Regions from separate parts of the Acidovorax sp. AC410 genome, predicted to be linked through region 1. Evidence: riboswitches for the same ligand, from Rfam matches in the RefSeq annotation. Region 1 holds a riboswitch; the other holds the start of a gene.
The links. A riboswitch is a leader RNA that binds a small molecule or an ion and turns the genes downstream of it on or off. The one in region 1 is predicted to bind glycine.
Positions count from the first base shown of each region.

Region 2: another riboswitch for glycine. It lies ahead of gcvT (glycine cleavage system aminomethyltransferase GcvT); the one in region 1 lies ahead of AC0IZS_RS05870 (D-amino acid dehydrogenase).

Region 1 covers NZ_CEEDCG010000001.1:1,266,443-1,273,541, reverse strand. Annotated here, with positions in the region: gene AC0IZS_RS05885 (rhodanese-like domain-containing protein) at 1-934, opposite strand, end outside; gene sorT (SorT family sulfite dehydrogenase catalytic subunit) at 1,166-2,380, shown strand; gene sorU (SorU family sulfite dehydrogenase c-type cytochrome subunit) at 2,409-2,714, shown strand; gene AC0IZS_RS05870 (D-amino acid dehydrogenase) at 2,727-4,040, opposite strand; glycine riboswitch at 4,137-4,245, opposite strand; gene AC0IZS_RS05865 (YXWGXW repeat-containing protein) at 4,418-4,861, opposite strand; gene AC0IZS_RS05860 (YXWGXW repeat-containing protein) at 4,997-5,437, opposite strand; gene AC0IZS_RS05855 (DUF6463 family protein) at 5,585-5,965, opposite strand; gene AC0IZS_RS05850 (ABC1 kinase family protein) at 6,001-7,099, opposite strand, start outside.
Region 2 covers NZ_CEEDCG010000001.1:6,579,600-6,586,698, reverse strand. Annotated here, with positions in the region: gene gcvP (aminomethyl-transferring glycine dehydrogenase) at 1-257, opposite strand, end outside; gene gcvH (glycine cleavage system protein GcvH) at 402-776, opposite strand; gene gcvT (glycine cleavage system aminomethyltransferase GcvT) at 851-1,987, opposite strand; glycine riboswitch at 2,038-2,164, opposite strand; glycine riboswitch at 2,186-2,269, opposite strand; gene AC0IZS_RS30595 (TRAP transporter large permease) at 2,284-3,561, opposite strand; gene AC0IZS_RS30590 (TRAP transporter small permease) at 3,558-4,052, opposite strand; gene AC0IZS_RS30585 (TRAP transporter substrate-binding protein) at 4,158-5,129, opposite strand; gene AC0IZS_RS30580 (Lrp/AsnC family transcriptional regulator) at 5,566-6,024, shown strand; gene AC0IZS_RS30575 (LysR family transcriptional regulator) at 6,114-7,022, shown strand.

The sequences.
Region 1 (7,099 bases):
TTTTCTCCACGTAGGCCGCGAACACGGCGCCGCGGATGCGCTTGGCCTTGAATTCCTTCTCGGTGCGCGTGTCGACCACCACCGCTCCTTGCGCCTGCAGCTTCTGCGCCTCCCGCGCCGTGATGCGGTTCACGCCAGGCAGGCTGTTGGGGGTGAACAGGCCGAGTTCCGCCACGCGGCGGTACTCCTGTGCTTCGGGGCGCAGGGCCACCGGGCTCAGCCCCACGGTACTGGAGCCCGAGGCGAACCACTGCGCCAGGCGTGCCTTGACGTCGGCGGGCAGATCCTTCTTCACGGTGATCGAGAAGCCGCCCGGCACCGGCTGCGAGGTCGCCAGCACCCGCGCATCGCCCTTGTGGGTGGCGGACCATTCGGCCCAGTCATCCGCCCGCACCACGGTGGCATCGGTGCTGCCCAGCACCAGCGCGCTCAAGCCCGCCTGCGGGTGCTTTTCGTGCAGCACCGACTTGAGGTCCTGGAACGACAGGCCGGCTTCATTGAGCATGCCGCGTGCCATGTAGGTGTAGATCGAGTCCTGCTGGGGCAGGTACAGGCGCTGGCCTTTCATCGCCGCCACATTGGCCACCTGGGGGGAGCCCACGAGCAGGTACAGGTCCGATTTCTGGGTGGCGCCCACCAGCTCGTACCCGCGCTGCAGCGCCGAGGCTGCCACCTGGGCCGGGCCGATGAACACGTCGTAGCCCGCGCTGCGCGTGGCGCGCATGACATCGGCCAGGTCTTCGCTGGTGGCCACGGTGGCGGGTTGGCCCGCGGCCTTGGACAGGCCCGACTCGAACGCGCTGCGCAGGATGCTGTGCGCGGCCTTCTTGGCCGTGGGCTCCACGGCCACGATGGCCGTGAGCTGGGCCTGGGCCAGGGGACTGAGCAACAGCAGCAACAGGGACAGCAAGGCAGGGCGTGTTGTGCGGTACATGGTGTCTCCTCCGGAGTCTGTCAGCCGATGTCAAATATGCACCAGGGCGCTACCGAACACACGTCCTTCGCGGTGTTGTTGCCATTTCTTACACCTGCTCTCACAAACCCCCAGGGCAAATCGGGGCTGCCATACCAGAATGGGATATGCCCCGCATCCTGGCGGCCGTCTGTGACCGGTGCCGACTGCGGAAACACTGCCTTTGCTTTGTCAACTCTGGAGGACCGTTCCATGAAGAATCCCGTGACCTTGCCGCGCCGCCACCTGCTCACCGGCAGCGCTGCCGCACTGAGCGCCCTGGGGCTGGCCGCATGGACAAGGGGGGTGCATGCCCAGGCCGTGCCGGCCGCAGCGGCCAAGCCGCTGCCCGCCTATGCGGGGTGGAAGAACCCTGGCAGCCTGATCGTGCACAGCAGCAGCACGCTGGAGACGCGCCGCTCGGCGTTCGGCACGGGGGTGGTCACGCCATCGAGCCAGCTGTACATCCGCAACAACCTGCCCGCGCCCGATGCCGCCATCGTGGCCGACCGCGATGCCTGGAGCGTCTCCATCGAGGGCGTAAAGGCACCGCGCACGCTGACCCTGGCCGAGCTGCGGACCCTGGGCATCGAGACCGTGACCACGGTGCTGCAGTGCTCGGGCAACGGGCGCGGCTTTTTCCCCAGCAAGCCCAGCGGTACGCCGTGGACGGTGGGTGCGGCAGGCTGCGTGGTCTGGAGCGGCGTGCCGCTGCGCAACGTGGTGGCCGCCCTGGGTGGGCTGGCGGGCAGTGCTGCCTACCTCACCGGCACGGGTGGCGAGAAATTGCCCGAGGGCGTGGACCCCCTCACGGTGGTGGTCGAGCGCTCGGTGCCCATCCAGGCGCTGGACGATGCCATCCTGGCCTGGGAGATGAACGGCGAGCCGATGCCGCTGGCCCATGGTGGGCCGCTGCGCCTGATCGTGCCGGGCTACCAGGGGGTGAACAACATCAAGTACGTCAAGCGCGTGGCCTTTGGTGCCGAGCAGTCCCAGGCGCGCATCATGTCCCACGGCTACCGCATGTCCCCGCCCGGCACCAAGGCCAGCCCCGAGCAGCCCTCGGTGTGGGAGATGACGACCAAGTCCTGGATCAACGGTCCCCTGCCCGAGCAAGGCACGCTCAAGGCCGGCATGGTGCAGGTGCATGGCGTGGCATTTGGCGGCACACGCGGCGTCAAGGGCGTGGACGTCTCGGTGGATGGCGGCAAGACCTGGCAGGCGGCCCGGCTCATCGGGCCTGACCTGGGCCGCTTTGCGTGGCGCCAATTCGTGCTGCCCGTGCGCCTGGCCGCAGGCTCGCACGAACTGCTCAGCCGCGCCACCGACACGGCTGGCAACGTGCAGCCCGAGCAGCGCGAGGAAAACCTGGGTGGCTACAACAACACGAGCTGGCGCGACCACGGTGTGACCGTGGCAGTCGCTTGAGGTGGTGAGCAGTTTGCGCACCACGGCCATGGCCGCGCTGCTGGCGTTGGTCTCCGGCGCCGTTGGGGCCGCCGACGCCAGCGAACTGGCACGGGGCAAGGAGCTGTTCGGCAAGATCCAGCCCTCCTGTGCCGTGTGCCACACGCTGCAGGCGGCCGGGGCCGAGGGGCAGGTGGGCCCCATCCTGGACGAGCTCAAGCCCAACGCCGAGCGCGTGCTGCGCGCGCTGCGCGCGGGCATCGGCGTCATGCCGTCCTATGCCGACAAGCTCAGCGACAAGGACATGCGGGCGCTGGCGAGCTTCGTCGCGCAGGCCTCGGGCGCCGCGCCCTGACCGGGCGCTTGCTCAGGCCTTCGACGCCGCAGGCAACAGGCTGGGCACGCTGCTCTGCGGCATGCCCGTGAACGCGAAATCCAGTTCCGGCGCCAGGCCGCTCACGATGCGCGCCACCGACTTGCCCGAGCCGCAGGCATGCGTCCAGCCCAGCGTGCCGTGGCCGGTGTTGAGGAACAGGTTGCCGAGTTTCGTCTTGCCGATCAGCGGCACGTTGCTCGGCGTGGCGGGGCGCAGGCCGGTCCAGAACTGGGCCCGGCTGGCATCGCCCGCGCCGGGAAACAACTGCTCCACACGGCGCACGATGGCGTCGCAGCGCACCTGGTTGAGGTCGCGGTTGTAGCCGTTGAGTTCGGCCGTGCCGGCAATGCGCAGGCGGTCACCGCGCTCGCTGGTGTAGCGCGAGAAGACCAGCTTGTACTCATCGTCCGTCAGGCTCACCTGGTGCGCCATCGATGCGTCCTTGACCGGCATGGTCACCGAGTAGCCCTTGGCCGGGTAGATGGGCAGGCGGATGCCCAGGGGCTGTGCCAGCAGCGGGCTGAACGAGCCCATGGCCAGTACGAAGGCGTCGCCGTGTACGCGCTCGAAGCGGCCCTCGGCGGTGGTCAGCTCCACATGGTCGATGCGCCCGCCGGCCTCGCGCAGCGCCGTGATGTGGTGCCCCAGGCGGAACTGCACGCCCGCTGCCTCGCACAGGCGTGCCAGCTCGCGCGTGAAGGTATTGGCATCACCCGACTCGTCCTCCGCGGTGTAGGTGGCGCCAGCCAGCTGCGGGCGGATGTGCGCCAGGGCCGGCTCGATGCGCACGGCCTCGTCGGCGCTGATGACCTGGCGCTCGCAGCCGAGCTGGCGCATCTGCTCGGCCGGGGCCAGGGCGCCGTCGAACTCCTTCTGGTCGGTATAGAAGTGCAGGATGCCCTGCGTGCGCTGGTCGTAGGCGATGCCGGTGGCAGCGCGCAGCTGCTGCAGCGTGTCGCGGCTGTAGGTGCCGAGGCGCACGATCTGCTCGATGTTGTGGCGCGTGCGCGCCGGCGTGCAGTTGCGCAGGAACGACAGGCCCCAGAGCCACTGGCGCATGTCGGCACGGATGCGGAACAACAGGGGCGCATCTTCCTTGCCCAGCCACTGCAGCACCTTGAGCGGCGCGCTGGGGTTGGCCCAGGGCTCGGCATGGCTCACCGAGATCTGGCCACCGTTGGCAAAGCTGGTTTCCGCACCGGGCGCACCCTGGCGGTCGATGACGGTCACCTCGTGGCCGAGTTGCTGCAGGAAATAGGCCGAAGTCACGCCGAGCAGGCCGGCGCCAAGAACGATCACACGCATTTTGAAAGCCTCTGGAAGGGCAATCGCCGGGCCTGTCGGTGTCGCTGTGGGCTATGGAATATCGATAGCGTGCAGCGGGCACGTCTTTGCCCGGCTGCCGCTCCCCCTGTCCTTGGTACCTGAGAGATTCACCGCCGCCCCTCATGGGCTGCGGCTTGCTCCTTCGGTGCGCTACATGGCGTAGCGGCTCTCCAGACGGCCTTGATGAATGGTGCAGTACGGAACCTGAGCGTGCATGGGAGTTTGCGCCTTCGGTGAAGCGGGCACTGCCGCTTGCTCTCCTGCGGTGTCCATTCTAGGCGCCGCAAAGACGAACGCCGCAGCTAATGTGCGGCGTTCATTGCTGATACAAGGCCGGGCGATGGCCCGGTCAGGCATCAGTTGCGGCGGGGGTTGTCCGGGTTGCTGTCGCGGCGGTTCGATACACCATCGCCATCCCGATCACGGTCGTTGCGGTTGCTCACGCCATCACCGTCACGGTCCCAGCCGCCACGGCGCATTTCCCAGCGGCCGTCGCGCTCCTGCCAGGTGGGCTGGCGGTAGGCGTAGCCGGGGCGTGCCTTCACCCAGTGGCCAGCGACCCACACATGGCGGCCGCCACGCCAGTCCCAATGGCCTTCTTCCCAGACCTGGCCGCGGCGGGGGCGTGGCACGGCCTCGCGGCGAGGTGGTGGAGGAGCGGGGATCACCTGGTACCCCTGGGGGCCCGACTGGATCACCACGGTACCTTGGTGCACCGGCTGGGCCGTGGCCACAGACGAGAGGCTTGCCAGAGCCAGGGTGGTTGCAATAAGGGCTGCGTAAGTGGTTTTGTAAGCCATGGATGACTCCTTCTTCAATGTTGTTGTGTCGCCTTTGTATGGTGGGCAGGCAGCGGCGCCACGTCTGTAGGTGCTGCGCCTTGGTCCCTGTAGGCGAGCGGGGCCGGCCCGCGCAGGGCGGCCGGCCTGCCGCCATCAGTTGCGGTACGGGTTGTCCGGACGGCGGTCGTGGCGGTTGGGCACACCGTCGCCATCGCGGTCCCAGCCGCCGGGGCGCATGTGGTGGCGGCCATCGCGCTCTTCCCAGCGCGGCTCGCGGTAGCTGTAGCCGGGGCGGGCCTTGACCCAGTAGCCCTGGATCCAGACATGGCGACCGCCGCGCCATTCCCAATGGCCGGGCACCCAGGCCATGCCACGGCGCGCGTGCGGTGGCGCTTCGTAGCGGGGTGGGGGGGGTGCGTGGTACTGCACCGGGGTGACCTGCAGCGGCGCCAGGGCGGGGCGCTGCACGGGGTGTTGGTAGTAAGGGTCGCCGGTCTGGATGACGACGGTGGCGCTGGGGGATGCCAGCGCCGGGGCAATGGCACCCAGCGACAGCAAGGCCAGGGAAGCGACGGCGAGGGCGATGCGGGCCATGAAGGTCTCCTTGGAAATGATTCCTTGCGGAACCGGAGCCTTGATCCTGGGCGTTTTGCGTCAAGCCGGTGTAGTGCTCGTGCGAAGAGTTGTAAGCGGATGTTGCTGCGGCGCGGCTTGCGCACCCAAAGCGTGATTTATGTCACATCAGCGGACCAGCAAGGCCAGCGCCGGCGGCAGCACCAGCCAGAAGCCCGACACCGGCATCAGCACCACGCCGGCCAGCACCAGGGCCAGCAGGCACCAGCCCATGGGCCGCAGCGCCTCGGCCGGCTGGCTGCGCTCGAGCGCCGTCACCTCCCATGCCAGCAGGGCCAGCACCGCGCCGAACAGCAGGAACCAGACGGCGGTGCCCAGGTGCATGTCGTCTGCCACGGCGTTGAACACGCCACGCTGCCACAGGATCTGCCACTGGGGGGTGAACATCACGGCCGCCGCCAGCGTGTGCAGCAGGGCCACGGCCAGCAGCCAGCGGCCCTTCCAGGGGCGGGCAGCAAGGGTGGAAAGGGACCAGAGAAGGCTGTGCACGGAATGCTCCTTTTAAGACGGGGAACGGAGGGTGGTCAGCCGACCCAGCGGCCGGCCTGCGTGCGTACCTGCGCCCGGATTTCGGTCAGCAGGTGCATGAGCCCGAGCCAGGCGCGCTCGAAAGCCGGCAGTTCTGGCGGTACACCGGCCAGATGCCTGGCCAGCACTTTTTGCTGCGCCGCTACGGGGGCGGGCGGCCGGCTCTTGCCTGCGAAGTCGAAGACCGGCGCTGTGAAGGGCTCGGTCTGCCAGGCCTGCATGATCGACAGGGCGGGCATCAGCTCGTCGGTGAAGGTGGTGACATCCATCGTCGCATCGACCAGCCCCAGCGCCACGTAGGCTTGCAGCACGCCTGGGGCGTGGGCCGGTGATGCAGGCTGCAGCAGCGCGCGCCAGGCCTGCAGCACGCCGGTGCGAAAGGCCGGCGACAGCTCGCGCGTGCAGCCGAAATCGAGCACGCCGAGTTGCCCGTCCGGCAGGAACAAAAAGTTGCCCGGGTGCAGGTCCGCGTGCATGTGCCCAAGGCCAAAGGTGCAGTGCATGAACCAGTCCCAGAGCAACTGGCCGGCCTGGTTGCGCGCGGCCTGCGTGGGTTCGCTGCGCAGCCATTCAGCCAGGTGCAGGCCCGGCAGGTACTGCTGGGTGAGCACCTGCGCGCGGGTGTGCGAGGCAATGGGCTGCGGCACCACGATGCCCGGCAGCGCCGCATGTTCGGCAAACCACTGCAGCTGCCGGGCCTCGTGCAGGTAGTCCACCTCGTGCAGCAGCGCGCGCTCGATCTCCTGCATCACGCGCTCCACCACCACATCGCCGGGCAGCGGCAGGTCGCTGTGCGCCAGGGCACGCAGGGTGGTGCGCAACAGGCGCATGTCCGAGGCGATGGTGGAGGCAATGCCCGGGTACTGCACCTTGACCGCCACGGCGCCATGCCCTGCCAGCTCGGCGCGGTGTACCTGGCCCAGGCTGGCGGCGGCAAAGGCCTGGGGCTCGAAGCGGGTGAACAGGGCCTCGGGCTCCTGCCCGAATGCCTGGCGGAACACCCGGCCCACCAGCGCGCGGTTGAGCGGCGTGGCCTGGTGGCAGGCGCGTGCCAGCTCGCGCCGCACCCCCTCGGGGAGAAAGCTGGTGTCCATG
Region 2 (7,099 bases), 5.3 Mb from region 1:
CGCAGCACCTGGTTCTTGCCTGCCATGGCCTTGAGCTCTGCCAGGGCCGCCGCTTCCGTCACGGGCAGCGGCAGGTCCATGGCCGTGCTGCGTGCAATCGAGCGCGGCACGATGCTTTCGATGAGGGCACGGCGCGAGGCCTCGCCGATCACCGACAGCATGTGTGCTTCGTCGGCCGCATCGATGCCGATATGGCGGGGCAGGAATTCGGTGGCGTTTTCGAGCGCGCCGAGCGGCAGGGCGGATTGCATCAACATGGGGCAGGTCTCAGGCTTCGTCAGAGGAGGGCAGGGCGGCAAGCGAATTGGGATTCGGCCGGATAACTAGGCGGGGAGACGCAGACAGTGCTGTGGCACGGCAAGGCGACCCAACGACGTTAGCCGGGCGAAGCCCAATTCGCGTCAGGCGTTCTTGGCGAACTCGGTGTAGTCGGTTTCGCTCAAGAGTGCGTCCAGTTGGCCGGCATCGCTGAGCTTGACCTTGAAGAACCAGCCGGTGTTCAGGGGATCGGAATTGGCCAGCGAGGGGTCGGCGCGCAGGGCTTCGTTGACCTCGACGATCTCGCCCGAGACGGGCATGTACACGTCGGCGGCGGCCTTCACGGACTCGACCACGCCGGCCACTTCGCCCTGGGCAAAGCTCTTGCCGACTTCGGGCAGGTCCACGAACACCACGTCACCCAGGGCGTCCTGGGCGTGCACGGTGATGCCCACGACGGCGGAGTTGGCGTCGGCGGCGTTGATCCATTCGTGGTCTTTGGAGAATTTGACGGTCATGGGGAAAGCTCCTGTGGCTTTGAAAAAATGAAGGAATCAGCAATGTAGCGGGCCGGGCCCGCAGCGGTGTGAAATCAGCCGCGGAAATAGTTGGCGGGGGTGAACGGCATGGCGCGCACCTCCATGGGAACGGCCTTGCCGCGCACGATGGCGTGCACGCGGGTGCCGATGGCGGCAAACGCAGGCGTGACATAGCCCATGGCCACGGGTTCGTTGACCGTGGGCCCGAGCAGGCCGCTGGTGACTTCGCCGATCTTCTGGCCATCGGTGCTCTGCAATTCGGTGTGCTCGCGCACGGGCACGCGCTCCAGCGCCACCAGGCCCACGCGCTTGCGCGCCAGGCTGGCGGGGTTGTCGATCTGCGCCAGCACCTTGTCGGCACCGGGAAAGCCGCCTGCGCGCGCACCACCGGTGCGCCGCACCTTCTGGATCGCCCAGTTCAGCGCCGCCTCGGGTGGGGTGGTGGTGGTGTCGATGTCGTTGCCGTACAGGCACAGGCCGGCTTCCAGGCGCAGCGAGTTGCGTGCGCCCAGGCCGATGGGCTTCACCTCGGGCTGGGCCAGCAGGGCGCGGGCCAGCGTGTCGGCCTGGGCCGCGGGCACCGAGATCTCGAAACCGTCCTCGCCCGTGTAGCCGCTGCGCGTCACGAAGCAGTCGCACCCGGCGATGGCGTAGCTGCCACCGGTCATGAACACCAGTTTTTCGATGCCCGGGGCCAGGCGCGCCAGGGCGGTCACGGCCTGCGGGCCCTGCAGTGCCAGCAAGGCATGGTCGGGCATGGGCACCACCTCGCAGCGCTGGCCGATGCGCGCCTGGATATGCGCGATGTCTTCCACCTTGCAGGCGCCGTTGACGATCACGAACAGCGTGTCGTTGCCCTGGTTGAAGAACATCAGGTCGTCGATGATGGTGCCCTCGTCGGTGAGGAGCAGGCCGTAGCGCTGCTTGCCCACGGGCAGGTCGACCACGTCCACGGGCACCAGGGTCTCGAAGGCAGCGGCGGCATCCGGGCCGATGAGTTGGAGCTGGCCCATGTGCGACACGTCGAACAGACCTGCTGCGGTGCGGGTGTGTACATGCTCGGCCATCAGGCCGGCGGGGTACTGCACGGGCATGGAATAGCCCGCGAACGGCACCATGCGGGCGCCCAGCTCCAGGTGCAGGGCGTTCAGGGGCGTGGTGAGCAGGGGGGCGGTGGCAGGGGCAGACATGGGGCGGACTCCGGGCAAATGAAAGCCGCAACCCATTCATGGATTGCGGGATTTGCCCTGCTGTCCGCTTTACCTGAGAGATTCACCGCACCGCCCTGGCTGGCGGCTGCGGCTTGCTCCTTCGGTGGGTGGCCTGCGCGCTGTGCTGCGCGGCCACCTCTCTCCAGCAAGGGAACGCCTGCATCCCTGCAGGCGGTTGCCAGTCCTTTTGCCTGAGCGTTCGGGGTGTCCCTGCGCCTTCGGCGGCCCCCTCACCATTGCTGGGGAAGGCTCTCTCCTGACCCGGCGGATTCTACCTACTTTGAATACACCAGATCGCGCAAGGTGAGCGAAATGCCCGGAATGTAGGTGATGAACATCAGGCACACCAGGATCACGCAGACGAAGGGCAGCAGGTGCTTGATGATCCGGTCCAGCGAGATGCGCGCCACCGTGCAGGCTGCGAACAGGTTCACGCCGAAGGGCGGCGTGATCATGCCCAGCGCGAGGTTCACCACCATGATCAGCCCGAAATGCACGGGGTCCACGCCGAAGTGCATGGCCACGGGCGCGAGAATGGGGGCCAGCACGATGATGGCGGCACTGGTCTCGATGAACATGCCGATCACGAACAGGGCCGCATTCACACCCAGCAGGAACAGGGTGGGCGATTGCAGCACCGACTCCAGCCAGCGGCCGATCGCGTCGGGCACGCCCGCGCGGGTGATCAGGAAGGCGAACAGCCCCGCGTTGGCGATGATGAACATGATCACCGCCGAGGAGATCGCCGACTTGCGCAGGATGGCGAACAGGTCCTTGATGCGGATCTCGCGGTAGATCACCACGCCCACGATCAGCGCGTAGAACACCGCCACAGCCGAGGCCTCGGTCGGGGTGAACACGCCGCCGTAGATGCCGCCCAGGATGATCACCGGCATCAGCAGCGCCCAGCCGGCCTGCAGTGTGGCTTTGCCGAAAGACATGCGGCCTTCGCCATCGTTCTTGCCCCAGCCCTTCCACTTGCAGTAGGCCCAGACGAAGAGCATCAGCGCGAAGCTGATCAGCAGCCCGGGGCCGAAGCCGGCGATGAACAGCTCGCCGATGGATACCTCGGCGCTCACGCCGTAGAGGATCATCGGGATGGAGGGCGGAATGATCACGCCCAGCTCCGCGCTGGTGGCCTGCAGCGCCGCGGCATAGCTCGTGGGGTAGCCATGCTTGATGAGGGCCGGGATCAGGATGGCGCCAATGGCGAAGGTGGTGGCCACCGACGAGCCAGACACCGCCGCGAAGATCATGCAGGTGAGCACGCAGGTCATGGGCAGGCCGCCCTGCACGCCACCCACGATGCTCTTGGCGAACTCGACCAGGCGGCGCGAGATGCCGCCGGTTTCCATCAGGTTGCCCGCCAGGATGAAGAAGGGGATGGCCGCCAGCGGAAACTTGTTGATCGAGCCGAACATCTCCTTGACGGAGATGAGCATGTTGGCATTGGAGGCCTGGATGCCCAGGATGGACGCCAGGCCGATGGAAACCGCTACCGAAATGGTCAGTGCAAAGCACAGCACCATCGTTGAAATCATGACCAGGCTCATTGGGCGGTCTCCAGTTCCATGCGCAGGGGATCGATCAGGTTGCCGATGATGCCGACCACGCAGAACAGGCCACCGACAGGCATGGCCAGGTAGGCCCAGAACATCGATACCGACTCCAGGCCGGCCATGCTCTGCACGCCGCCGCGCACGGAATAGTCCCAACCCCACCAGATGATCACTCCGATCAGCGCCAGCGCGGCGAGGGACACCACCCAGTCGAGCACGCGCCGCATCCTGGGCGGGCTCCACCGGTACAGCACGTCCACACTCACCATCGCCCCCTGGCGAAAGGCGGCGGGGATGGCGAGGAACACCATCCAGATCAGGCTGAAGCGGATCAGCACCTCGGTCCATTCGGCGGGCTGCTCCAGCACGAACCGAGTGATGATCTGGAACATGCCTAGCGCCGAAGCCAGCGCCAGCATGGCGCACGCGGCCAGCATGGCGATGGAGGTCGTCCAGCGCTCAAAGGTCAGGAAAGCATTTTTCATGGGGCAGGGCCAGCCACGGCAAGAGAAAGGATCAAAGGAAAAAACCAAACCCCCGCAGCGACGTTGCTACGGGGTGTTTGGTTCTGCACTGCGGAGCGCGGCGGTTTACTTCACGTCGCGGATCTTGTCGAGCGCGGCCTTGCCGAACTGCTTTTCGAACTCGGCGTTCACCGGCGCCAGGGTGGCGACGAACTTGGCCTTGTCCACGTTGTCGATCACCGTCATGCCCTTGGCGCGCAGGTCGGCCACGCCCTTGGCATCGTCTTCGTCGACGCGGGCGCGGTTGGCCTTGGTGCCTTCCTTGGCCGCGTCGAGGAAGGCCTGCTTGTCAGCGGCCGACAGCTTGTCGAACGAGGCCTTGTTCATCACGAAGATGCAGGGCGAGTAGACGTGGCCCGTGAGCGTCAGGTGCTTTTGCACCTGGTCGAACTTGGCCGAGATGATCACGGGCAGGGGGTTCTCCTGCCCGTCCACGGTACCTTGCTGCAAGGCCGTGAAGACTTCGGGGAAGGCCATGGGCGTGGTGATGATGCCAAAGCCCTTGTAGGCGGCGATGTGCACGGGGTTCTCCATGGTGCGCATCTTCAGGCCCTTGAGGTCGCCGGGCTCCTTCACGTCGCGCTTGCTGTTGGTCATGTGGCGGAAACCATTCTCCGCCCAGGCCAGGGCCTTGAAGCCCTTGGCGTCGAACTTGGTCAGCATCTCCTGGCCAATGGGGCCGTCGAGCACGGCGCGGGCGTGGGCCTTGTCGCGGAACAGGAAGGGCACGTCCAGGATCTTGGTGTCTGGCACGAAGTTCGGGATGGGGCCGGTGGAGCTGAAGGCCAGCTCCTGTGTGCCCAATTGCACCGCCTCGATCGATTCGCGCTCGCCGCCCAGGGCACCGTTGTAGAAGGTCTGCACCTTGTAGCGGCCGCCGGTGCGCTTTTCGACTTCCTTGGCAAACGTGTCGATGGCCACGCCCTGGTGGGAGTTCTGCGCCGTGGAAATGCTGATGCGCATGGTGGTCTGCGCGGCAGCGGTGGCCACAAAGCCGAGCGCGAGGCTCAGGCCGACGACGAGTCTGGTCAATTGCATGGTGTCTCCTGTTGATTCTTGGGCTGGCTGCCGGGGAGTTGTGTCCCCTCGCAAGCAATGGAGCATCCGCTCCACGCCTGCGCCAAATTATGGCGGCGCAACATGCCCTGGGCATCGGGGTTTGTGCTGGTAAGCGTGCATATGAATGCCCTGCGAGCGCACGGGGGTCGCAAGGGCGATAGAAGGGCGTGGATGCACTCGGATCATGAGATCGGGAGGAGGGGTGGAGGCCATGCTGCTCCGCTGCGGTTTGCCAAGTGCCCCGGTCTGGCGGTAACCAGTCCGGGGCCCTGTCAGTTTGTGCGCTCCGGTAAGAGCGCCTTGATGTCCAAAGTATGCGCTGCAGAGCGCAGCAGTTCTTTCCATTTTTCACTCGATATCCATGAATTGCAGAATAATTTGCTGCAAATTTGGAAATTCATGAATAATTGGGGCCATGGATCGCCTCGACAGAAAAATTCTCGCTGTGCTGCAGGGTGACGCGCGCGCCAGCCTGCAGGAAATCGGCCAGGCCGTGGGCCTGAGTCCCTCGCCCTGCTGGGGCCGCATCAAGAAGATGGAGGAGGCCGGTGTCATCCAGGGCTACACCGTGCGGCTCAATCCGCAGGCCCTTGGCCTGTCCGACACGGTGCTGGTGCAGGTCACGCTCGACAGCCACTCGGACAACACGCTCGAGAAGTTCGGCGAGACGCTGGCCAGCATCCCCGAGGTGATCGAGGCGCACCTGGTCTCGGGCGACTACGACTACCTGCTGCGCGTGGTGGTCAAGGACACGCGCGACTACGAGCGCCTGCTGCGCGAGAAGCTCTACAAGATCAAGGGCATACGCCATAGCCGTTCGAGCTTTGTGCTGCGCACGCTCAAGAAGGCCGACCTGCCGTTGTTCGCAGAATAGGGCAGGCCGCTTGCGCCACTGGCACGTTCGGTGCTCCGCAGCTCCCTGGCAGGCGCACAATCCTGGCGCCGCCGCCCCACGGAAAAACCATGAACCTGCGTTTCGTCGAAGCCTTCTACTGGGTTGCTTCCCTGCGCAGCGTGACGCGCGCGGCCGAGAAGCTGTTCCTCACCCAGTCGGCCATGTCCAGCCGCGTGGCGGCGCTGGAGGAAGAGCTGGGCGTGCTGCTGCTTGACCGCAGCGACAAGCGCTTCAAGCTCACGGTGGCGGGCACGCGCTTTCTCACCTACGCCAAGCGCATGCTCGAACTGCAGCGCCAGCTCAAGGCCGAGATGGGGTCGGGTGGGCCCATGGAGGTCTCGATCCGCCTGGGTGCCATCGAATCGGTGCTGCACTCCTGGCTCATTCCGTGGATCGAACAGCTGCGCAAGGACAACCCGCTGCTGGAGCTTGAACTCACGGTGGAGACGACGCCCGTGCTGCTCGACCAGATCCGCCGCGGCGCGCTGGACACGGTGTTCGCCGCGCTGCCCGCGTCGGCCGAGGGCATACGCACCCAGGCGCTCACGCCGATGGAAATGGTCTTCGTGGGCAACAGCACCCTGCACCGCAAGCGGCGCTATGCGCTGGCGGATTTCGCCGAGACGGACATCCTGACCTTCCAGCGTGGCTCGCAGCCGCACGTGACCCTGCTCGATGTGCTGCGCCAGGCCCAGGTGGAGCCACGCTGCGTGCACACCATCTCCTCCATCTCGGCCATGGTGCAACTGGTGCAGGGCGGCTTTGGCGTGGCCACGCTGCCGCGCCAGGCCGTGCAGCGGCTGCTGGCCTTTCCTGACCTGCGTCCGCTGGCCTGCGAGGCAGAGCTGCGCCCGCTGCCCATCCACCTGAGCTACCGCGAAGATCCCTCTTCGCCGGCCGTGGAAGGGGTGGTGCGTTCCGCCCTGGCCTTCGTCGAACTGCAGGCCGAGCGCACCAAGGGCCGCGCCAAAAGCTGAAATCTGGCTGACAAGGCACACCGGGCGCTGCGTCGGCGCAGACCGGTTCGGCTGTCGCGCAGCAGGCTGCCTTCCGT